DNA from 4 places in the Streptomyces sp. 2A115 genome. Region 3 is predicted to be linked to each of the others. Evidence: riboswitches for the same ligand, from Rfam matches in the RefSeq annotation. Region 3 holds a riboswitch; each other region holds the start of a gene.

The links. A riboswitch is a leader RNA that binds a small molecule or an ion and turns the genes downstream of it on or off. The one in region 3 is predicted to bind cyclic di-AMP.
Region 1: linked by a shared signal. The riboswitch ahead of ACTWQR_RS32195 (M23 family metallopeptidase) and the one ahead of ACTWQR_RS11645 (NlpC/P60 family protein) in region 3 are both predicted to bind cyclic di-AMP.
Region 2: linked by a shared signal. The riboswitch ahead of ACTWQR_RS22810 (M23 family metallopeptidase) and the one ahead of ACTWQR_RS11645 (NlpC/P60 family protein) in region 3 are both predicted to bind cyclic di-AMP.
Region 4: linked by a shared signal. The riboswitch ahead of ACTWQR_RS51995 (transglycosylase family protein) and the one ahead of ACTWQR_RS11645 (NlpC/P60 family protein) in region 3 are both predicted to bind cyclic di-AMP.

The regions. Positions count from the first base shown of each region.
Region 1 covers NZ_JBQQCG010000044.1:81,004-86,537, forward strand. The annotation lists gene ACTWQR_RS32175 (MarR family winged helix-turn-helix transcriptional regulator) at 1-174, opposite strand, end outside; gene ACTWQR_RS32180 (dihydrofolate reductase family protein) at 260-1,402, shown strand; tRNA gene ACTWQR_RS32185 (tRNA-Met) at 1,503-1,576, shown strand; gene ACTWQR_RS32190 (PP2C family protein-serine/threonine phosphatase) at 1,758-3,092, shown strand; cyclic di-AMP (ydaO/yuaA leader) riboswitch at 3,377-3,532, shown strand; gene ACTWQR_RS32195 (M23 family metallopeptidase) at 3,544-4,611, shown strand; gene ACTWQR_RS32200 (PrsW family intramembrane metalloprotease) at 4,856-5,534, opposite strand, start outside.
Region 2 covers NZ_JBQQCG010000025.1:70,143-75,676, reverse strand. The annotation lists gene ACTWQR_RS22820 (tyrosine-protein phosphatase) at 1-708, opposite strand, end outside; gene ACTWQR_RS22815 (alpha-galactosidase) at 877-2,958, shown strand; cyclic di-AMP (ydaO/yuaA leader) riboswitch at 3,253-3,416, shown strand; gene ACTWQR_RS22810 (M23 family metallopeptidase) at 3,421-4,401, shown strand; gene ACTWQR_RS22805 (DUF6250 domain-containing protein) at 4,748-5,467, shown strand.
Region 3 covers NZ_JBQQCG010000010.1:57,469-63,002, forward strand. The annotation lists gene ACTWQR_RS11640 (hypothetical protein) at 205-558, shown strand; gene ACTWQR_RS11645 (NlpC/P60 family protein) at 782-1,960, opposite strand; cyclic di-AMP (ydaO/yuaA leader) riboswitch at 1,968-2,138, opposite strand; gene ACTWQR_RS11650 (hypothetical protein) at 2,467-2,934, shown strand; gene pcrA (DNA helicase PcrA) at 3,080-5,534, shown strand, end outside.
Region 4 covers NZ_JBQQCG010000126.1:5,753-11,286, forward strand. The annotation lists gene eno (phosphopyruvate hydratase) at 1-333, opposite strand, end outside; gene ACTWQR_RS51995 (transglycosylase family protein) at 847-1,551, opposite strand; cyclic di-AMP (ydaO/yuaA leader) riboswitch at 1,556-1,731, opposite strand; gene ACTWQR_RS52000 (transglycosylase family protein) at 1,930-2,985, opposite strand; gene ACTWQR_RS52005 (cytochrome P450 family protein) at 3,347-4,603, shown strand; gene ACTWQR_RS52010 (nucleoside triphosphate pyrophosphohydrolase) at 4,824-5,534, opposite strand, start outside.

The DNA of each region.
Region 1 (5,534 bases), on a different contig from region 3:
GCGCAGGCGGCGGTCCGGAGCGTCGGAGAGGTTGGCCAGGATGGTGTAGTACAGGTGCGGCATGCCGGCCTCCTGCTGGAGCTGCCGGTCGATCGCGTCCTCCAGGAGGAGTGAGGCGGCGATGTAGGCGCGCCAGGCGCGCTGCTCCTCGGGGGTGAGCCAGCGGGTCGTCATGCGTCCAGTGTAGGTATTGTTTAAAACTTGAACCAAACCGCCCCTCCGAGCCTGCCCCGGCCCCGCTCCCAGAAAGAGTGCGCCCATGCCCCACCCCTACGTCCTGTTGTCCGCCGCCGTCTCCCTCGACGGCTGCCTGGACGACACCGGCCCCGAACGGCTGCTGCTCTCCGGGCCGGCCGACTTCGACCGGGTCGACGAGGTGCGGGCCGAGTCCGACGCGATCCTGGTCGGCGCGGGCACGCTGCGCGCCGACAACCCCCGGCTCCTGGTCAACTCCGCCGAGCGGCGCGCGGCCCGGGTCGCCGCCGGCCGGCCCGCGTACCCGCTGAAGGTCACCGTCAGCGGCAGCGGCGATCTGGACCCGGCCGCCAACTTCTGGTCCACGGGCGGCGAGAAGATCGTCTATACGACCGACAAGGGCGCCCGGAAGGCCGCTGAAGCCCTGCACGGGTTGGGCGGCGTCGACGTCGTCCCTGTGGGCCCCGAGCTCGACTGGCGGGCCCTGCTCGAGCACCTCCACGAAGTACGCGGCGTACGGCGCCTCATGGTCGAGGGCGGCGGTCGCGTCCACACCCAGCTCCTCCAGCAGGGGCTCGCGGACGAACTGCAGCTCGCCGTCGCGCCGCTCGTCGTGGGGGAGCCGGACGCACCACGGCTGTTCGGGCCGGGGGGATATCCGGGCGGACCCCGGAACCGGATGCGGCTGCTGGAGACACGGCCTGTCGGAGATGTCGTACTCATGCGGTACGTCCCCACCGCGCCCGGTACCGGAAGCGCTCCCTCCGCCGCCGACCACCGGTGGCTGGGCCTTGCCTGTGAACTCGCGGCCGACTGCCCGCCCTCGCGGACGGCGTTCAGTGTCGGGGCGGTGATCGTCGCGGCCGACGGTACGGAGCTGGCCCGCGGCCACTCCCGAGAGTCCGACCCGGTGTCGCACGCCGAGGAAGCCGCGCTCGCCAAGCTCGACCCCGCCGACCCGCGCCTCGCCACCGCCACGGTCTACAGCAGCCTGGAACCGTGCGCCCGCCGCGCCTCCAGGCCCGCCCCATGCGCCCGGCTGATCCTCGACGCGGGCGTACGCCGGGTCGTCACCGCCTGGCGCGAGCCGGACACGTTCGTGACCTCGGCGGACGGGAGCGGGCTGCTCGCCGCGGAGGGCGTCGATGTCCTTGTGCTCCCCGAGTACGAGGCCTCGGCGAAGGCGCCCAACCGTCATCTCGGCTGAGCGCCGCCCCGCAGAACCCAGGTAAAACACCGGTGAAGGCCCGGCGACGGAAACCTGTGTGCTTCGGGTCCCGCAGATGGCGTATAGTTGGTTTCAACGGCGCGGGGTGGAGCAGCTCGGTAGCTCGCTGGGCTCATAACCCAGAGGTCGCAGGTTCAAATCCTGTCCCCGCTACTGAAGGCTTAGGGCCGGGATCCCATTGGGGTCCCGGCCCTAAGTGTTTTTCCCGGTTCCGCGTGCCACACGGGCGCCTCGCTCAGCCCCTTGCCCTCACCCGCCCGGTCCCCGCCCACTCGCCCTCCACCCCCGCTCCGGGAAGCCTGAACGCAGGGCGGTGAAGGGCAGGAGACGCGTGGTGGGGCCTGGAGAGGCGGAGGAGCGGGAGCAGGGGGAGGATCAGGAGCCGTACTCCCGGGCCGGCGGACGCAGGCCCGAGGACCCCGTGCCCGATCCGGGAGTGGGCGACAGCCCGGTGCCCGTCGAGCCCGAACGCCGGAGGATGCCCGGAGGCGGCGGGATGTCCGGAGGCCACGGGCTGCACGGAGGCCACGGGACGTCTGGAGGCCACGGGCTGCCCGGAGGCCACGGGCTGCCCGGAGGCAGCGGGGTGCACGAAGGCCGCAAGATCTCATACGCGCGGGCCTTCGTCCGCGTGCTGCCCGCACTGCTCATCGTGGCCGGGATCGTCTACGACTACCTCACGCCGTCGGAGTTCACCGCGGCTCCCCTTTTCACGGCTGCCCCGCTCGTCGCCGCCCCGCTCTTCTCGCTGCGCGGCACGGTGCTCATCGGCGCCCTGGCCCTCGTCTCGGTCCTCGCGGTCCACGTCGTACTCGGCATCGTCTGGCACGTCGACGCGATCACCGAGGTGGTCACCGTGGCGACGGTCGCCGTCCTGGCCGTCCTCATCAACATCCTCGTACGGCGGGGCAGCGAGCAACTGGCCTCCGCACGCGAGATCGCCGAGGCGGCCCAGCGGGCCGTCCTGCCCGAACCGGCCGCGCGGATCGGCGGGTTGGAGATCGCGGCGCGGTACGAGGCGGCGCAGGCGGACGCGTTCATCGGGGGCGACCTGTACGCGGTGCAGGACACCCCGCACGGCGTACGGCTCATCGTGGGCGACGTACGGGGCAAGGGCATGGGCGCGGTCGCCGCCGTGGCCGTCGTCATCGGGGCCTTCCGGGAGGCCGCCGAGCACGAGGCCACCCTGGAGGCGGTCGCGCAGCGGCTGGAGCGGGCGCTCGCGCGTGAGGGCACCCGGCGGGAGGGCCTCGACGCCTTCGAGGGCTTCACCACCGCGGTGCTCGCCGAGATCCCGCACGGCGACGGAGTCGTACGCCTCCTCCACCGCGGCCACCCCGGCCCCCTCCTGCTGGACGGAGGGGGAAGACCGCGCATGCTCGCGGCGGCGGAGCCCGCACTGCCGCTCGGGATGGGCGAGTTGGGCACCTGGCCCGACCGCGCCCTGGAGGAAGGGTTCCCGAGCGGGGCCATGCTGCTCTTCTACACTGACGGGCTGTCCGAGGCGCGGGACGAGCGGGGTGTCTTCTACGATCCGGCGACGCGGCTGTCGGGGCGGCTCTTCGCCGGGCCGGACGCGTTGCTCGCCGCGGTGGTGGACGACGTCCTCCGTCACACCGGGGGCGGGGCGACGGACGACATGGCGCTGCTCGCCGTACGGCGGCCGTGAAGGCGGAGGTCTGAGGGCGGAGGTCTGAGGACGCGGTCGTATCCGTTGGCCCTTTTATCACCGGTGGTAGTCGTGTGACGCCCCTGTGCATAACAAGTGACACTCCATCAACAAAGTGCGCAGAGCTGAATGTCGATCAACTCGCCCGATTTACCCCGCTCGTGACCTGTAAGTCCAGGCCAAGAGCGTTAACGATCACTCGGAACAGCTTGGAATCCAGTGCCCGGGTCTATTAACGTTCGATAACGCAGCGCGGTCGTCCCAGCCGTCACAAGAGTCGGCTCCGTGCGCACGCGCCGAATCCCGCAAGGGAACCGGGGAACCACTAATTGGGGTGAATCGGGCGTTTTTCGCGGTGAGGATACCGCGGTTGACGCGCGTAGGAGACCTTCCTGCTCCGAACCCGTCAGCTAACCCGGTAGGCGAGAAGGAAGGAAAGGAGTGCGCCCACGTGGCGTCCAACCGCCCTGCTCCCCAACCCTCGTTCGCACCAAGTGAGTTGCCGGGTGATACACCGTCCGAGATCTCGGGTGACAAGAGGCTCGACGTCTTCGCTTACGGCGTTCGCAAGGACGAGGACACCTGGGAGGAGTGGAACCCCACCGCGGATTCCCTCCGTCCCGTACGCGGCAGGCACCGTGTTTCCAAGCAGCGCGGCGGAGGACTCGCACGCAGCTCGACCGTTCTGGGCGTCGGTGTCATAGCCGCCGTCGGCGCGGGTGGCATGGCCACCGCGCAGACCGGCAAGCCGCCGGTGTCGATCTCGATACCCGACCTGCCGTCCGTGGGCTCGCTGATCTCGGACGACGAGACCGACGCCCCCGAAGGCTCCAGCACACCGCTCAGCAGCGCCGGCCTGACCACCGCCGACACCGAGCAGGGCAGCGGGGACGCGGGCGAGGCCCTGCGCTCCCGCATCCTGCTCCAGGCGGAGCAGCAGCAGGACCAGGTGGACCGCGAGGCCCAGGAGGCCGCCGAGGCCGCCGCCGCGAAGAAGGCCGCCGATCAGGCCGCCAAGGCCGCCGAGGAGGCCGAGGCCAAGGCCGCCGCAGCCAAGAAGAAGGCGGCGGAGGAGGCCGCGGCGAAGGCGGAGGCCGCGCGTCTCGCCGAGCTCGCCAAGCAGTTCACGCTGCCGACCTCCTCGTACACGATCACCTCGACCTTCGGTCAGTCCGGCTCGCTGTGGTCCTCAGGCACCCACACGGGTCTGGACTTCGCCGCTCCCACGGGTACGCCGCTGAAGGCGATCCACAGCGGCACCGTCACCGAGGCCGGCTGGAACGGTTCGTACGGCTACCTCACGAAGGTCGCCCTCGACGACGGCACGGAGCTCTGGTACGCCCACCAGTCGTCCATCAGCGTCAGCGTCGGGCAGAAGGTCAACACGGGCGACGTCATCGGGCGCGTGGGCGCGACCGGCAACGTCACCGGGGCGCACCTTCACCTGGAGGTCCACACGAGCGGCGGCGACGGGATCGACCCGATGGCGTGGCTGCGGAGCAAGGGGCTCAACCCGTAGGCAACGGCGGTGGCTTGTAGGTCCCGCCATTGAGGGGTCCGTACGTGCGGAGGGATCCGTATGTACGGACCCCTCCGCACGTACGGCTGTTGACGTGCAATCGGGCCGACGCCCTGGTCGCACCTGGAGTCGAAGCGGGGGCGGCGCGTCCTGGCCGCGCTGGACGAGGTCGCGCAGAGCCTTGGCCTGACGCGCCGAGCCACGTCCGGCCCGACTCCCTTGGGAACCTCCGAGCGCTCCAGGTCTAGGAGCGGTAGGGGTTGTACGCGGGGTACGCGGGGTACGCCGCCGTCTGCCCGTACGGGTACCCGTACACCGGCCACGGCGGCGCCACGGGCGCCGGAGCCGTGGCCCGGGCCGCGTACGCCAGGGCAGGGCGGGCCGCCTCGCGGCGGGCCCACAGCTCGTGGAGCAGTTCCTGCTCGCGTGCGACGAAGTCGCTGCCGGCCTTGCCGCTGCGCCCCCGGTGGCGCAGGAAGGCCAGCGACGTCGCGTACGACTCGTACTCCGCGACGGCCCGGCCCGCCGCGCGCCCGCCGTATTGGGTCGCGTACTCGCGGGCCATCCGCCGCGCCTTCATCGAGCCGAGGACGAACGGCTCGGGCGCGGCGAGCCAGCCGGCCATGGCATACGCGGGGAGTTCGGTGCGCACCGTGCCGAGCTCGCGCTGGCGCGTCCAGATGACCAGCCAGGTGAGCAGCCCGAAGCACGGGACCATGAAGACCGCGTAGACCGCGAAGAAGCCGTACTCGCCGAAGGCCGACGATCCGTTCCACATCGCGTGCATGCCCATCGCGAGCAGCAGCCCGGCGAGCGGGAGCAGGATGCGCCGCACGTGGTGGCGGTCCGCGGAGAGCGCCGCGACGCCGAAGCCGATGCCGGTGAGCACGGTGAACAGCGGGTGCGCGAAGGGCGACATGATC
Region 2 (5,534 bases), on a different contig from region 3:
CTCCTCGATCGTGTCGAAGGCCGCCGCCAGGTACTCGGCGCGCGCGTCGAAGAGCGGGCGGAGCAGCTCCATCACCTCGGGCGAGTACGCGGAGGCCGAGGAACTGCTGCGGTGGACCTTGTAGCGGCGGTGCGCCGCGTTCGACTCCAGGTAGTCCGCCTCGATGGCCTCGCGTTCGACGCCGAGGGCGAGGAGCGTCACGGCTATCGAGAGGCCGGCGCGGTCCTTGCCCGCCGCACAGTGCATCAGCGCGGGCACGCTGTCCTCGGCCAGCGCGTGCAGCACCTGGGAATGCTCGGGCGTGCGCTCCTTGATGATCGTGCGGTAGGAAGTGATCATCCGGTTCGCGCCCTTGCCGTCCGCGAGGATCGAGCGGAGCTGGTCCAGATCGCCGTCGCGGACCATCGTCCAGAACTCGGCACCGTGCGCCGGGTCGGTCAGCGGCAGGTTCACGTTCCGCACGCCCGGCAGCTCGACGTCGGGCCCCTCCAGCTTCTGGTCCGCGGCATTGCGGAAGTCGAAGATCGTGTGCAGCCCGAGGGAGGAGAGGAACGCGGCGTCCGACTCCGTCGCGTGCGCGAGGTGGCCGCTGCGGAACAGCCGCCCGTACGCCACCCGTCGGCCGTCCGTCGTCGGCAGGCCGCCCACATCACGGAAGTTGCGAACTCCAGCCAGTTCGGGCTCGGTCGACGGGACCTGCTGCGTCACGGGGCTCCTCCTGTTCGACTGCCGACGCGGCTCGTCGGCGGGGCGCGCTCTCGACGATACGACATGGATGCGTGGGCCAATGAGTTGTCCACAGGCGTTGCCGACGAGACGCGTAGGTCATGATGGTGTTCGTACTTGAGCGTGCCTGTTCGGATATGTGAGGGCTTGATGGTGGAGATCGGCGCAGACGGTCGTACGTGGGTTCTTTCCGGGCCCACGAGCAGTTACGCCCTACGGCTCGGCGCGGACGACGAATTGCTGCATCTGCACTGGGGCCCGAGAATCGCCCTCGCCGACGCCGAAGCACTCGCCGCGCGCCCCGGCCCGGAGTACTGGCCCTTCGAGGCCTCCCTCGACGGACATGAGGAGTACCCGGTCGAGGGCGGCCCCCGATTCGTACGGCCCGCGCTGTCCGTTCGCACGGAGGAGCGGCGCGGCACCGAGTGGCGTTTCGAGGCGTACGAGGCCGACGGCGACGAACTGCGGCTGCGGTTCTCCGACTCGGGGCTCGGCATCACGCTGCACTATCGGATGCGGGCCGCGACCGATGTCGTCGAGCGGTGGGTGACGCTGTCCAACGAAGGGCCCGTTCTGGAGGTCCTGCGCGCCGACTCCGCGACCTGGACACTGCCGCACCGCGACAACTGGCGGCTCTCCCAGCTGCACGGGCGGTGGGCCGCGGAGTCACGGCTCGTACGCTCCGATCTCACCTACGGTGAGAAGGTCATCGGCAGCCGACGCGGCCACACCGGGCATCAGCACCTGCCGTGGGTCGCGCTCGATGTTGAGGGCGCGGCGACCGAGGAGCGCGGCGAGGTCTACGGGTGCGCGCTCGGGTGGTCGGGGTCGTGGCGGATCGCCGTGGCCCAACTCCCGGACGCCCGCGTGCAGATCACCGGCGGGGCCGGGTACGACGACTCGGGTCTTGTGCGACTGGAGCCGGGGGAGAGCTTCGTCACGCCCGTCTTCGCGGGGCTGTGGAGCGACGGCGGCTTCGGCGGGGCGAGCCGCGCCTGGCACGCGTATCAGCGCGCGTACGTGATCCCGGACGCGGACCAGGACCGGCCCGTGCTCTTCAACTCCTGGGAGGCCACCGAGTTCGACATCTCCGAGGAGCAGCAGGGCGCGCTCGCGCGGCGGGCGGCGGCGATGGGGGTCGAGCTGTTCGTGGTCGACGACGGCTGGTTCGGGACGCGGACCAGCGACCGGGCCGGGCTCGGCGACTGGACGCCGAACCCGGCCCGCTTCCCGGCCGGGCTCAAGCCGCTCGCCGACGACGTGCACGCGCTCGGCATGCAGTTCGGTATCTGGGTCGAGCCCGAGATGGTCAACCCGGACAGCGAGCTGTACCGCGCGCATCCCGACTGGGTGCAGTTCCAACCGGGACGAAAGCGGACGGAGCTCCGCAATCAACTCGTTCTGAACCTCGCCCGCGGGGACGTCCAGGAGTACCTGTGGGAGCAGCTCGACGCGCTGCTCTCCAGCGCGCCCATCGACTACGTGAAGTGGGACTTCAACCGCTGCTTCACGGACGCCGGATGGCCGGGCGAGCCGTACCCGCAGCGGTTGTGGGTCGACCATGTGCACGCTCTGTACGGCCTGTTGGACCGGCTGCGGGCAGCCCACCCCGGCGTCGCCTTCGAGTCCTGCTCGGGCGGCGGCGGCCGGATCGACCTCGGGATCATGGCGCGTACGGACCAGGTGTGGACCTCGGACAACACCGACCCGCTCGACCGGCTCGCCATCCAGCACGGCTTCAGCCAGCTGCACCCCGCCCGGGCCATGGCCGCCTGGGTCACCGACAGCCCGAACGTCCAGCTCAACGGGCGCGTCAGCTCGCTGCGCTTCCGCTTCGTGAGCGCGATGGCCGGGGTGCTCGGAGTCGGCGGCGACCTGACCGAGTGGAGCGACGAGGAACTGGCCGAGGCGCGCGGCTGGGTGGAGCTCTACAAGGAGATCCGGCCCGTCGTGCAGCGCGGCGACCTCCACCGGCTGCGGGCGCCCGAGGGTGGACTGAGCGCCGTGCAGTACGTCCTCGGCGACGAGGTCGTCGTCCTCGCCTGGCTCCAGGCCCAGCACTACGGCGAGCCGGTCGCGCCGGTGCGGCTGCGTGGCCTCGACCCGACAGCTGTGTACGAATGCCTCGAAACGGGCGAAGTGCACCGAGGGGCGGTGCTGTTGCATCACGGGCTGCGGACGGGGTTGCGTGGGGACCTTGATGCGTCAGTTATCCGGCTGCGTCGCATGTGACTGTTGTGTCCGTATTGGAGCCTTCGTTCCAACTCGCTCTGGAATGCGGGCTCCTAAGTCGGCGGTTCGTGAGCAGCGTCATATTCATGACGGTCCGCTGTCGCCATGTTCACGTAATTCGCCTGTGTTTCCAGGGCTTTAAGAAGAGATTGAGATCTTTCATTTACGCAGGGTGACTGACATTTCGGTCATCGATCAAGAGAACGGGCGCACAGGAAACTCCAAAGGTTGTCCCTGCCCGTCCAGGTCGCTTACGTTCGCCACCAATCCGGACGGACGCCCAATCCTGCCGCCGCCCGGAATCCGCACACTCACCCGAAACGGCAGGAGCGGGGGACCCACAGGTACAACGCCTGTTCCGGTCTCCGGAACGGCTTGGGGTAAAGCTGCGCGAAAGCGTGGCCGGGCATCTCCTGCTCGCACCCGACAGCTCACCTCGCAGGCGCAGGAGAGGAATTCGCCATGCCCGCGAAGGGTAAGCACCGCCGTCCCAAGTCCCAGCGTTTCACACGCTCCATAGCCGTCGCCGGAACGGGTGGTGCCGCACTCGCCCTGCCGCTGCTGGGAGCGACCGGCGCGAACGCCGCGACTTCGCAGTCCGCCGCCGAGTCGGTTGCGAATATCTCGAATGTCTCTAGCAGTGCCACTGTTTCGAACAAGGCCGCCGAATCCGCTTCTGCCGCCGCCGAAAAGAAGGCCGCGGCCGCGAAGTCGACGACCAAGACATATGCGGTTCGGTCGGGTGACTATCTCTCGAAGATCGCCGACGAGCAGGATGTCAGCGGCGGCTGGAAGAAGCTGTACGAGGACAACCGCACGGCGATCGGCGGCAACCCGTCGCTCATCCACCCGGGCCTGAAGCTGACGATCGGCGAGAAGGCCGCGGCCGAGACCGGCACCGGCTCGAGCTCCGGCTCCGCCAAGGCGGCCCCCAAGTCGTCACCGAGGAAGGCGACCGCGGCCCCTGAGGCGGCGGCTCCCAAGGCGGCGGCTCCCAAGGCGGCGGCTCCCAAGGCGGCGGACACCGCCAGTGCCACCGGCTTCACCCTGCCGATCGAGGGTGCGTCCGTCGGTACGCCCTACAAGATGTCGGGCAGCATGTGGTCCAGCGGCTACCACACCGGTGTCGACTTCGCGGCCCCGACCGGTACCTCGCTCAAGGCGGTCGGCGCGGGCACGGTCGTCTCCGCAGGCTGGGGCGGCGCCTACGGCAACCAGGTCGTCCTCCAACTCGCCGACGGCCGCTACGCCCAGTACGCCCACCTGTCCTCCCTCTCCGTGTCGGCCGGGCAGACCGTGACCGGGGGGCAGCAGGTCGGCCTCTCCGGTGCGACGGGCAACGTGACCGGGCCGCACCTGCACTTCGAGATCCGTACGACTCCGGACTACGGCTCGGACCTGGACCCGCTGGCGTACCTGCGCGGCAAGGGTGTTTCCATCTGACACCCCAGCTCACCACGAGGGCCGGACCACCCGGCTCGTCTCCGAAGGCCGGACCCCTTGATCCCCGGGGTCCGGCCTTCGGCTTGTCTGGGAGCAACTGCGGCATGCGGCATGCGGCATGCCTGGGATTCGCCCGAGGTCGGTCGGACCGTGATCGCCGCATTGCCGTCGCGTGGCATGGCTGGGCGATGTGTCGAGAGGGGCGTGACAGGGGTGTGACGGTGAGGGCACAGTGATCTCGGCAAGCGCTTTCTCGCCGTCGACGAGGCCGGGCGGGTGCCCGCTTCGCCATCATCGCGACCCGCCGTTCATGCCGTACATGCCGTACTTGCCGTACAGAAGGAGCATCATGACGACCCGTAGAGCATTAGGAACCCTGGCTGCCGGCGCCGCCCTCGCGGCGCTCGTTCCCGCGGGGACCGCGAGCGCGGGGACGCGCCACCGCAGGGGACGGCTTATCGCCCACGACGACTTCCGGCACGGACTCGGCCAATGGGCCACCGAGTTGCAGGACGGCGGCACGGTCACCGCCTCGCTGGGTGTCCTGGAGATCGACGTGCCGAGCGGCGCGACCGTCTGGTTCAAGCGGAAGCTCAAGGGGCCGTACGTCATCGAGTACACCGCCACGCCGGTCTCGGCGGGCGGGGCGAACGACCGGGTGTCGGACCTCAACAACTTCTGGAACGCCGTCGACGTGCGTTCCCCGGACGACCTCTTCGCGACGGCGCGCGGCGGCGCGCTCGCCGAGTACGACTACCTCAAGACGTACTACTCCGGTTACGGCGCGAACTACAACACGACCACTCGCCTGCGCCGTTACGTCGGCGAGCCGGGCGTCCGACCGATGATCTACGACTACACGGAGCCGCTGCTCACGGCGAACGAGCCGAACCGGGTCCGGATCGTCTCGCACGGCTCGACGGTCCAGTGGTGGAACAACGGGCGGCTCGTCTTCGACTACGCGGACCCGGAGCCGTACACGAGCGGGCACTTCGCGTTCCGGACGGTCTGGAGCCATTTCAGGATCACGGACTTCCGAGTGTGGCGGCGGTTCAACGACTCCTGACCGGAGTCTTATTCCGGTGTTGACCAATACTTGACGAGTGGCTTATCTCACCGCGCGTCAACCCTTT
Region 3 (5,534 bases):
ATCCAGATCTGGCGCCGCCGACTTGGCGTGGTGGAGTGACCGATGCGGGGGTTGTGGGGGAGCGGGGAGCCCGGCGGTGCTATGGGCGCTACCGGACCGCCGGACCGCCGGACCGCCGGACCGCCGGACCGCCGGGCCACCGGGGCCCACGGGCCCAGGGGCGGTGCGGGGCCGTATTCGGGCGCCCGGTTAGGGTCCGGGCTCATGGACGTACTCATTCATGTCTTCGTCGCCCTCCACATCATCGGCATCGCCGCCCTCCTCGGCGGCTTCCTCACCCAGATGAAGGCGATGGGCGACGGCACGGCCCGTTTCGGCCCCGCCATGCTCCACGGCGCGCTGACCATGCTGGTCACCGGCGCGATCCTGGTCGGCCTCAACCAGGCAGACGACCAGACCGTCAACAACGTCAAGATCGGCGTGAAGCTGGCACTGCTGATAGTGATCCTCGGGCTCGTGTACGTGAAGCGGGACGAGGAGCAGGTGGAGAAGAGGCTGTTCGGGGTGGTGGGCGGACTGACCACCGCGAACATCTTCATCGCGGTGCTCTGGACCTGAGCGGAGGCATCGGCGAGACGGAAAGCACACGGATACGGGGGGAAGCACACGCGCGTACGCCGATGGATGCGGGAGGCACTCGCGCGTACGCCGATAGATACGGGCAGCAGATACGGGCAGCACGCGCGCGTACCCCTCTAAGAAGGCGTACGCGCGCGTGCGCCACCTGTGCCCTACGAAAACCCCTCCACTGCCTTAAGAAAACCCTCCACGCACGCGCGCCTCACGCAGGCCGCACCACGCTGTGGATCGGCATGTAGTAGATCGACTCCTCGCGGACGTACGCCCCCGGCTTCGGCGCGTGGATCATCATGCCGTCGCCGATGTAGATGCCGACGTGGCTGATGTCGTCGTAGAAGAAGACGAGGTCGCCGGGCTGTGCGCTGTTCACCGAGACCGTCGTGCCGACGTTGACCTGGTCCCAGGTGGTGCGCGGGAGCGTGACGCCCGCGGCCTTCCAGGCGGCCTGGGTGAGGCCCGAGCAGTCGTAGGAGCCGGGGCCGCTCGCGCCCCACACGTACGGCTTGCCGATCTGGTCGCGGGCGAAGGCGAGCGCCTTGTCGGCCTTGGCGGTGTACGAGGTGGAGTCGGTCCCCGAGGTGCTCCCCGTGCCCGTGGACGTCCCCGCCCCCGTACCCGTCGAGGTTCCCGTGTCCTGCTGGGCCTGCGCGGCCGCCTCCTGGCGTTGCCGCTCCTCCTCGGCCGCCTGCTGCCGCGCCAACTCCGCAGCCTTGCGCTGCGCCTCCTCCTGCTTCTCGCGCTCGATCGCCGCGAGCCGTGCCTTCTCCTCGACGGTCAGCTTCGAAAGCAGTTCGCGCGCCTCGGCGAGCTTCCGCTGGACGTCCGCCTTGGACGTCTTGAGCGTGCTCTGCGTCGTGGTGAGCGCCTGGAGGCTCTCGGACGCCTCCTGCCGCTTCTCCGTCGTAGCGGCCTGCTGCGTCACGTAGTCGTCGACGGCCTGCTTCTGGCGGCTGGTCAGCCGACTCATCAGCTGGGTCTGGTCGAAGTAGTCCTGCGGGTTGTCCGCGAGGAGGAGGGAAGCGGTGTCGGGGGCGGAGGCTCCCGTGCGGTACTGCGCGGCGGCGAACGTACCGAGTTCCTCGCGCGCCTCGTTGAGCTTCTCCGTGCGCTGGGCCACGTCGTCCAGGAGGGTGTCCACGCGCTTGCGCTGCTTGGTGGTCTTCTCCTTGGCTCCGTTGTACTTCTCGGTCGCCGTCTCAGCCTTCTGGTAGAGGTCGTCGACCTTCTTCTGGACTTCCTCCAGGCTCGGCTTGGGCTCCGCGGCCGGCGAGGCGTTCGCCGTCTGGGAGAGGAGAGCCACGGAGGTGAGGGCCGCGGTGGCGAGAGCCGGGGTCCTCATGCCCATGGGACTGGGCGGCCGCGTCTTGCGGTGTGGCGCCACGAAGGCGACTCCTTCCGTCATCCGCCTACCGAGTTAGCTGTCGGGTTCGGGCGAGTGCTTCGGAAGGTTTGCCCTACGGTCCTCCTCCCGGACGGGAGTTGGACCGATTCACCCCAAGGTCGGTGGGTCCCCGGTTCCGTCGGCCACGAGGGCGTACCGGATTCGGCGGAGGCCGCTCGGCCCGGCGATGTTCGCCGGTGGGGGTCGGGCGGCCTACTCCGCAAGTTAGCCAATTCGTGTGGCTCTTGTGAAGTTTGATGTTCGATATGCCCGATACGTTTTCGTGACCTTAGCCTCGCACATCGCTCTCCGGGGTCAATCCGGAATGATTTGTGGTGAGTTGTTCGGAGTTACGGAGTCCGCCCGCTTCCGGCCACTAGGGTCGGCGCCGGCCCGGGACGGCCCGGCCCGGGACGGCCGGCGCCGACCGCGGACGACAGGGGGCACAGATGGCATACAGGGCGAATGCGGCACGCAGGGCGCACGTGGAACGCAGGGCACACAAAGTGCGTACAGGGCGACTCTTCCTCGCCTCGGCCACCGGGGTCGCCCTCGCCGTCACGGCGGGAGTCGCCCCCGCGAGTTCCGCGACCGCGAGTTCCGCGGCTTCTGAGAGTTCTGCGAGCTCCACAAACGGCTCCGCCGCGAAGCCGACCGGCCGCGTCTGGCGTGTCGATCCCCGCACCGGGAAGATCCTCGGCTGGAAGGGCGGTTTCGGGTCGATCACCGGGATCGCCGTCAACGGCAAGGGTGACCTGTACGTCAGCGAGCTCTTCGCCGGCCGTGTGGTCAAGGTCGCGCACGACGGCGGCAAGCGCACGAGCGTGAAGGCACCGTTCCCGGGCGGCGTGGCCGTGGATCCGTACGACGGGAAGGTGTACGTCTCGGCCTGGTCCATCGCGGACCGTAACGGCACGGTGATGGAGGGCAAGAAGACGCCTGGCGGCCGGCTCTGGAAGATCCTCGGGTTCTGAGGGCTCGAGTTCAGGCTCGGGTTCAGGGCTCGGATGATGGAGGTCTTGGCTGCCGGCAGCCATCTTCTGGTGGCCGAGTGCGAATTCCGTCGAGTTTCCAGGGTGGCGGCGGGGTGTCAGTGGGGGCGCCTAGACTCGGAGAGCGATGAGCAGCCTCTTTGATGACAGCTTCCTGGCGGACCTCAAGCCCTCTCGGGCCCACGAGGAAGAGCCCCCGCCGCCGCCCGAGGACGAGGCGCCGGAGCCGGTTCCGGACGACCTGTTCGGCGGCCGCTTCGACGTGCCGCCGAGCAGGGACGGGTACTACCGCGACGGCGCCCACCGGCCCGCCGTGGACCCGGCCGCGCTCCTTGACGGGCTGAACGAGAACCAGCGTGCGGCGGTCGTGCACCACGGCTCGCCCCTGCTCATCGTGGCCGGCGCCGGCTCCGGTAAGACCCGTGTGCTCACGCATCGGATCGCCCATCTGCTGGGCGAGCGCAAGGTGCACCCGGGCGAGATCCTCGCGATCACCTTCACGAACAAGGCCGCGGGCGAGATGAAGGAGCGCGTCGAGCACCTCGTCGGCCCGCGCGCCAACGCGATGTGGGTGATGACCTTCCACAGTGCGTGCGTCCGCATCCTGCGCAGAGAGTCGAAGAAGCTCGGCTTCACGTCGTCGTTCTCGATCTACGACGCCGCCGACAGCAAGCGCCTCATGGCCTTGGTCTGCCGTGATCTGGACCTCGACCCCAAGCGCTTCCCGCCCAAGTCGTTCAGCGCCAAGATCTCGAACCTGAAGAACGAGCTGATCGACGAGGAGGACTTCGCGGGCCAGGCCGCCGACGGCTTCGAGAAGACCCTCGCCCAGGCCTACGCGATGTACCAGTCACGGCTGCGCGAGGCGAACGCGCTCGACTTCGACGACCTGATCATGACGACGGTCAACCTGTTCCGTGCCTTCCCGGACGTCGCCGAGCACTACCGCCGCCGCTTCCGCCACGTACTGGTCGACGAGTACCAGGACACGAACCACGCCCAGTACGCGCTCGTACGGGAGCTGGTGGGCCCCTCCGGCGAGGACCAGGACCCGGGCGAGCTGTGCGTCGTGGGCGACGCCGACCAGTCCATCTACGCGTTCCGCGGCGCGACCATCCGCAACATCCTCCAGTTCGAGGAGGACTACCCGGACGCGAAGACGATCCTCCTGGAGCAGAACTACCGTTCCACCCAGACGATCCTCACCGCCGCCAACGCGGTCATCGAGCGTAACGAGAGCCGCCGCCCCAAGAACCTGTGGACCAACGCGGGCGCCGGCTCCCAGATCACCGGCTACGTGGCCGACACGGAGCACGACGAGGCCCAGTTCATCGCCGACGAGATCGACCGGCTCACGGACGCGGGCGAGGCCAAGGCGGGCGACGTCGCCGTCTTCTACCGGACGAACGCGCAGTCCCGTGTCTTCGAAGAGGTCTTCATCCGCGTCGGCCTGCCCTACAAGGTCGTCGGCGGCGTCCGCTTCTACGAGCGCAAGGAAGTCCGGGACGTCCTGGCGTACCTTCGCGTGCTCGCGAACCCCGAGGACTCCGTACCGCTGCGCCGCATCCTGAACGTGCCCAAGCGAGGAATCGGCGACCGCGCCGAGGCGATGATCGACGCGCTCTCCCAGCGCGAGAAGATCAGCTTCCCGCAGGCGCTGCGCCGCGTCGACGAGGCGTACGGCATGGCGGCCCGCTCGACCAACGCCGTCAAGCGGTTCAACACGCTGATGGAGGATCTGCGGACCGTCGTCGAGTCGGGCGCCGGCCCGGCGACCGTTCTGGAGGCGATCCTCGAACGCACCGGCTACCTGGCCGAGTTGCAGGCCTCGACCGACCCGCAGGACGAGACCCGCATCGAGAACCTCCAGGAACTCGCCGCCGTGGCCCTGGAGTTCGAGCAGGAGGCCGGTGAGGGCGAGGCGGCGGGCGGGCTCTCCGCCTTCCTGGAGCGGGTCGCGCTCGTCGCCGACTCCGACCAGATCCCGGACGAGGACGAGGACGGGTCCGGCGTCATAACGCTGATGACCCTCCACACCGCCAAGGGCCTCGAGTTCCCCGTGGTGTTCCTGACCGGCATGGAGGACGGCGTCTTCCCGCACATGCGCGCACTCGGCCAGACCAAGGAGCTGGAGGAGGAGCGGCGGCTCGCGTACGTCGGCATCACGCGCGCGCGTGAGCGGCTGTATCTGACGCGGTCCTCGATGCGCAGTGCCTGGGGCCAGCCCTCGTACAACCCGCCGTCCCGCTTCCTTGAGGAGATCCCGGACACGCATCTGGAGTGGAAGCGGACGGGGTCCATGGGGCCGGTGTCCTCCGGTCCCGCCGCCGGTGTGGCGGCCTCCCTGTCCTCCTCCCGCTCGCGCTCGGCGGCCTCGGGTGCCTCCGGCTTCGCGACGCGCCGCGGCGGCGCGACCGAGAAGCCGGTGGTGGCGCTGGCGGTGGGGGACCGGGTCACCCACGACCAGTTCGGCCTGGGCACGGTGGTCGGAGTGAAGGGCACGGGGGCGAACGCGGAGGCGACTGTCGACTTCGGTGAGGAGAAGCCGAAGCGGTTGCTGCTGCGGTACGCGCCGGTGGAGA
Region 4 (5,534 bases), on a different contig from region 3:
GTTGGCGCCGAGCGAGCCCTTGTTGTCCGTGGCGTCCAGGTCGATCATCGCCTGGTCGATCAGCCGCTGCTCGGTGGCGTCATAGCCGACGAGCTCCGGGCCGATCTGCTCGATGACGGCGAGGACGGCCTTCTCGACACCCTTGCCGAGGTAACGGTTGGAGTCTCCGTCACGGAGCTCAACAGCCTCGAAGGCACCGGTGGAGGCGCCGGACGGAACGGCGGCACGACCCGTGCTGCCGTCGTCGAGGCCGACCTCGACCTCGACCGTGGGGTTGCCTCGGGAGTCCAGGATTTCCCGGGCTACGACGACGTCGATGGACGGCACGAGCATCTCCTTCTGGGATGTGACGCGGGATACGCCGGGCCGCAGGCCCGGTTGAATACAGCGCGGTGATGACTCCGCGACATGAGCCTAGCCGCCCCGGAGGGATCGGCCAGCCTGTCGGCCACCCGATGGACCGAACTGAGGGTAAACATTGTTCCTACGGGGAACAAAAAGCACCGGCCCCATACAACGACACCGCGACGACAACACCCCGCCACCGTGCAGCAAAAAGCCCCGCCCCGGTGCGTACGGGGGAACACGCACCGGAGCGGGGAGCCCGTGGGGGACGGGGGGTGACCCTCACGTGGCCTTCACTATGAAGACCACGGATGGGGATGGGCCATGGTTCAGCTGTGAGCAGGTTGTGAGCTCGCGAATTCTCAACGGCCTCGCGAGCCCGCCGTCAGCCGAAGTAGGTCGTGTTGAGCGAAGTACAGCTGGGCGGCACGCGGGAGTGCGCCGGCCGAAGTACCCGCCGCGTCAGTCGAAGTACTGCCGCGCCGGCCCAGCACTGCCGCGTCAGCTGAGGTGCAGCTGCTGGCCCGGGAAGATGAAGTCGGCGTCGTCGACGATGTCGTCGTTCAGCTTGAACAGCTTCTGCCAGCCGCCCTTGACGTTCTCCTGCGCGGCGATCTCGCTGAGGGTGTCACCCTTGACGACCTTGTACTCGCCGTCGCCCTTCTTGACCTTCTTGCCGGTCGGGGTCTCGACGGTCTTCTTCGCGGCCGGACGCTCCTGGGAGCGCGAGGAACGCTGCTCCGAGGACGGCGCGCTCTGCTGCTGCGACTGCGCGGAGCTCTGACCGGAGTTCGAGGAGCCGGAGCCCGAGGAGGCCGTACCGCCGTTGTACGAGGCGTTGGACAGGCCCACGCCACAGCTCGGCCAGGCACCCTTGCCCTGGCCCGCGAGGACCTTCTCGGCAACGGCTATCTGCTGGGACTTGGAGGCCTGGTTGGCCGTGGAGGCGTACTGCGTGCCGCCGTACGCGGCCCAGGTGGAGGCCGAGAACTGCAGGCCGCCGTAGTAGCCGTTCCCGGTGTTGATGGCCCAGTTGCCGCCCGACTCGCACTGGGCGACGGCGTCCCACTCGGAGGCGGTGGCGGCGGAGGCCGAACCGGTCGCCAGCAGCGGGGCGGCGATGGCGGCACCGGTGACACCGGCGAGCGTGGCGATACGGGTGGCCTTGTTCGGGCGACGGTGCTTGCCCTTGCCGGAAAGCAGCATGAAGTGATCCCCTCACCGACGCCTGCGAGGTGAGCTGTCGGGTTCGGGCTTGGTGAGTTGCCCGGCCGCGCACCTTTCGGCGCGCGGCTTCACCCCAAGCCGGTCCTCTGGTCGTCTCTCAACGACCGGGCCCGGCACTTACCTTGGGTCCCCCGCTCCTGCCTACGGCGCTTTACGCGACGACTGTTCCCGTACGGCCGTTGGCAGGATTCGGCGTGCGACCGTCGGGGCTCACCAGTGGCGAGCGGTCACGACCGTAGACATGCGATCCGCCGAATTTCAAAGACGATCACGGTCCTTGAGATCCATCTCTCACTTTCACCAAACCGGACATTCAGCGCGAACTACCGCTACCTTTCGCCCGTTTCGGCGGCTTGCTCACTGATTGGCCGCGACCTGCCCGTTACCGAGTTCAAGGCTCTGACCGGGGAGGATCAGGTCCGGGTCGGTGCCGACAATGCCCTTGTTCGCGGCGTACAGCTCACGCCATCCGCCTTCCAGGCCAAGGGAGTCGACGATCCCCGAGAGACTGTCTCCGGCGCGGACCGTGTACGAGCCGTCGGTGGCGTCACGCGGGGCACTGTCACCGCGCGAGGCATGCCGGCCGGCGGAGTCGTCCGTACGCGAACCGGTGGCGTCCTCGGCGGCACTGCCGCCACGGTGACGGCCGGAGCCGGAGTCGGTGACGTCATCCGCGTCGACGTCGGTGTCGGCGCCCGTCGAAGCGTCGCCATTCTGGGCAGAGTTGTCCGATTCGTCACTCTTCGTCGTGCCAGTCGAATCCGTCGAATCCGGCGAGACCACGTCGCCCGTGGAGGGGCTGGCGGAAGACTGCGAGTCGGCGTCCGCGTCAGCGTCGGTGTCGTCACCGGAGTCGTCCGTGGTGTCGTCAGCATAGACGGACGAGTCGGACTTGACCGACTCGTCCGACTCACCTGATTTCGTGTCATTGTCGCCGTTGGTGGTGCTGGTGCTGCTGTCGCCCGTCGTCGAGCCCGAGTCGGGCGACGGCGAGGCGGAGTCCTGCGCGAGGCCCGTGTCGACATCCGCCGACTCGGAGTGCTGCGACAGGCCCGCGACGAGACCGCACGCCCCCCAGGGCTCGATGCCCTGGTCCGCGAGGACCTTCTCGGCGACGGCTATCTGCTGCGAGCGGCTGGCCTGGTCGGCGCTCGACGCGTAGTCGAGGCCGCCGTACCCCTCCCACATCTCCTGTGTCATCTGGAGTCCGCCATAGGACCCGTTGCCGGAGTCGGCGCTCCACGAGCCGCCACTCTCGCAGTCCGCGACCGCGTCCCAGGTCGTACCGCTGGCGGCGCTCGCGCCGGTCGCGCCGAGCAGGGGGATCGCGATGGCCGATCCGGCCACACCCGCCGCGACGAGGAGAGCCGGAGCCTGACGGGGGCGACGGTGACGACCGTTCCCGGAGAGCATGCGGTTGCCTTTCGCGTGACAGCAAGGGACTACACACAGCAAGGGACTGCGTTTGTTACTTCTGCGGCTGGTGGGACCAGCCGCATTGAGGGGGAACGTATAGGCACTCGAACTCTTGTCACAAGTCGATACAGGGGAGATCACGTGAAAGTCACAGAGTTGAGGGCCCGTCAGCTCTGACCTGCGGTAAGGCGAATCACACGCCCTACGCGAAACGGACCGGCAACGTACGCGGCCCACGCATAATGAGACTGCCATGCCAGCGCAAATCGGCTGAATCCACCGCGAGTTGCAGGTCAAGGAGGCCGTGAGGGGCGTCACTGGATGTCATACGCAACGCGGCCCCCGGTACCGTCACCCCGTGAACGCCCCACATATCGGACCCGAACTCTTCACCTGGGAGTTCGCCACTGACCCGTACCCCGCCTACGCGTGGCTCCGGGAGCATTCGCCCGTACACCGCACCACACTTCCCAGCGGCGTCGAGGCGTGGCTCGTGACTCGGTACGCGGACGCCAAACAGGCTCTCGCCGACCCGCGGCTCTCCAAGAATCCCGTGCACCATTCCAAAGACGCCCACGGCAAGAGCAAAACGGGCATCCCCGGCGAGCGCAGCGCCAATCTCATGACCCATCTGCTCAACATCGACCCGCCGGACCACACACGCCTCCGTCGGCTCGTCTCCAAAGCGTTCACCCCCCGCCGAGTCGCCGAATTCGCGCCCCGTGTCCAAGAGCTGACCGACCATCTCATCGACCAGTTCGCACACACCGGAAGCGCCGACCTCATTCACGAGTTCGCGTTCCCTCTCCCCATCTACGCCATCTGCGACCTGCTCGGTGTCCCCCGCGAGGACCAAGACGACTTCCGGGACTGGGCAGGGATGATGATCCGGCACGGAGGAGGGCCGAGGGGCGGCGTCGCGCGGTCCGTGAAGAAGATGCGTAGCTATCTCGCCGAGCTGATCCACCGCAAGCGGGAGGCGCTCCCAGACCACCCCAGCTCCGGCGAAGACCTCATCTCCGGTCTGATCCGCGCCTCCGACCACGGCGAGCACCTCACCGAGAACGAAGCCGCGGCCATGTGTTTTGTGCTCCTTTTTGCCGGTTTTGAAACGACGATCAACCTCATCGGCAACGGCACGTACGCGCTGCTCCGGAACCCAAAGCAGCGGGCGCAACTACAGAAGTCGATCGAGCGCGGCGAACAGGAACTGCTCGACACCTGCATCGAAGAGCTTCTCCGTTACGACGGCCCTGTCGAACTGGCTACCTGGCGCTACGCAACCGAGCGCCTCGAAATCGGCGGACAACGAATCGCTTCCGGCGATCCCGTACTCGTGGTCCTCGCCGCAGCCGACCGTGATCCCGCCCGTTTCGACGAGCCGGACACGCTCGACCTCTCCCGCCGGGACAACCAGCACCTCGGCTACGGGCATGGCATCCACTACTGCCTCGGTGCCCCACTCGCCCGTCTCGAAGGCCGCACCGCGCTGGCCACCTTGCTGCGCCGTCTGCCCGACCTTCGACTTGCCGCTGACCCCGCGGAACTACGCTGGCGGGGCGGCCTGATCATGCGCGGGCTGCGGAACCTACCCGTGGAGTTCACGGCCGCCTAACAGGTGAACAGTTCAGCGGCGGGTTCCCCTGCGCGGGGCTCGGCCAGTCTTGCCCAGCCGCACGGGCACAGCCCGTCAGCCCGCGCCCGGCAAGGGGGCGGGGTTGTAACACCATGCGGCTTCTCCCCCGCTCTTGGCTCCGCTCGAGCGGGGACCCCATCGCGGGCGCGACCAGTCACGGACGGCCCGCAGACTCACAACCGCCCCACCCGCGGAGCGCTCAGCTCTCGCCCGCCCGTATCGCGTCCCGGTAGGCCCGCGCCGCCGCCCGCAGCGCCGCCTCCGGGTCCACGCCCCGCGCCTCGGCGCGTACGGCCATCGCCAGCAACTCATAGCCGACGTCGTCGCCCTGTGGGAGCGGGACCTCAAGTCCCGCCGTGCGCACACGGGATGCGAGCTTGGCGGCGAGGGCGAGGCCGGGCTGGCCGAGGGGGATGCCCTCGGTCACGGACGTCCGCTGTTTCTCCACGGCCTTGGTGCGCAGCCAGTGCTCCTTGACCTCCTCGGGCGTCGAGGCGGTCTCGTCTCCGAAGACGTGCGGGTGGCGGTGGATGAGCTTCGTGACGATGCCGCCGGCCACGTCGTCTATCGAGAAGGGCTCCTCTTCGTCCTCCTCGGCGATCCTTGCGTGGAAGACCACCTGGAGCAGCACGTCGCCGAGCTCCTCGCGCAGCTCGTGCCGGTCGCCCTCCTCGATCGCCTCGACCAGTTCGTACGCCTCCTCGATGCCGTACTTCGCCAGGCCCTTGTGGGTCTGCTGGGACGACCACGGGCATTCGGCGCGGATGCGGTCCATGACCTGGACAAGGTCGAGGAGGCGGGCGCCGGGGAGGTCGTACGACGCGGGGAGCAGTTCGAGGTCGGGCATCTGGACGCGTCCGGAGCCGGCCAGCCGGGCCAGGCCGTCGGTGAGGCGGGGCTCGCCCTCGCC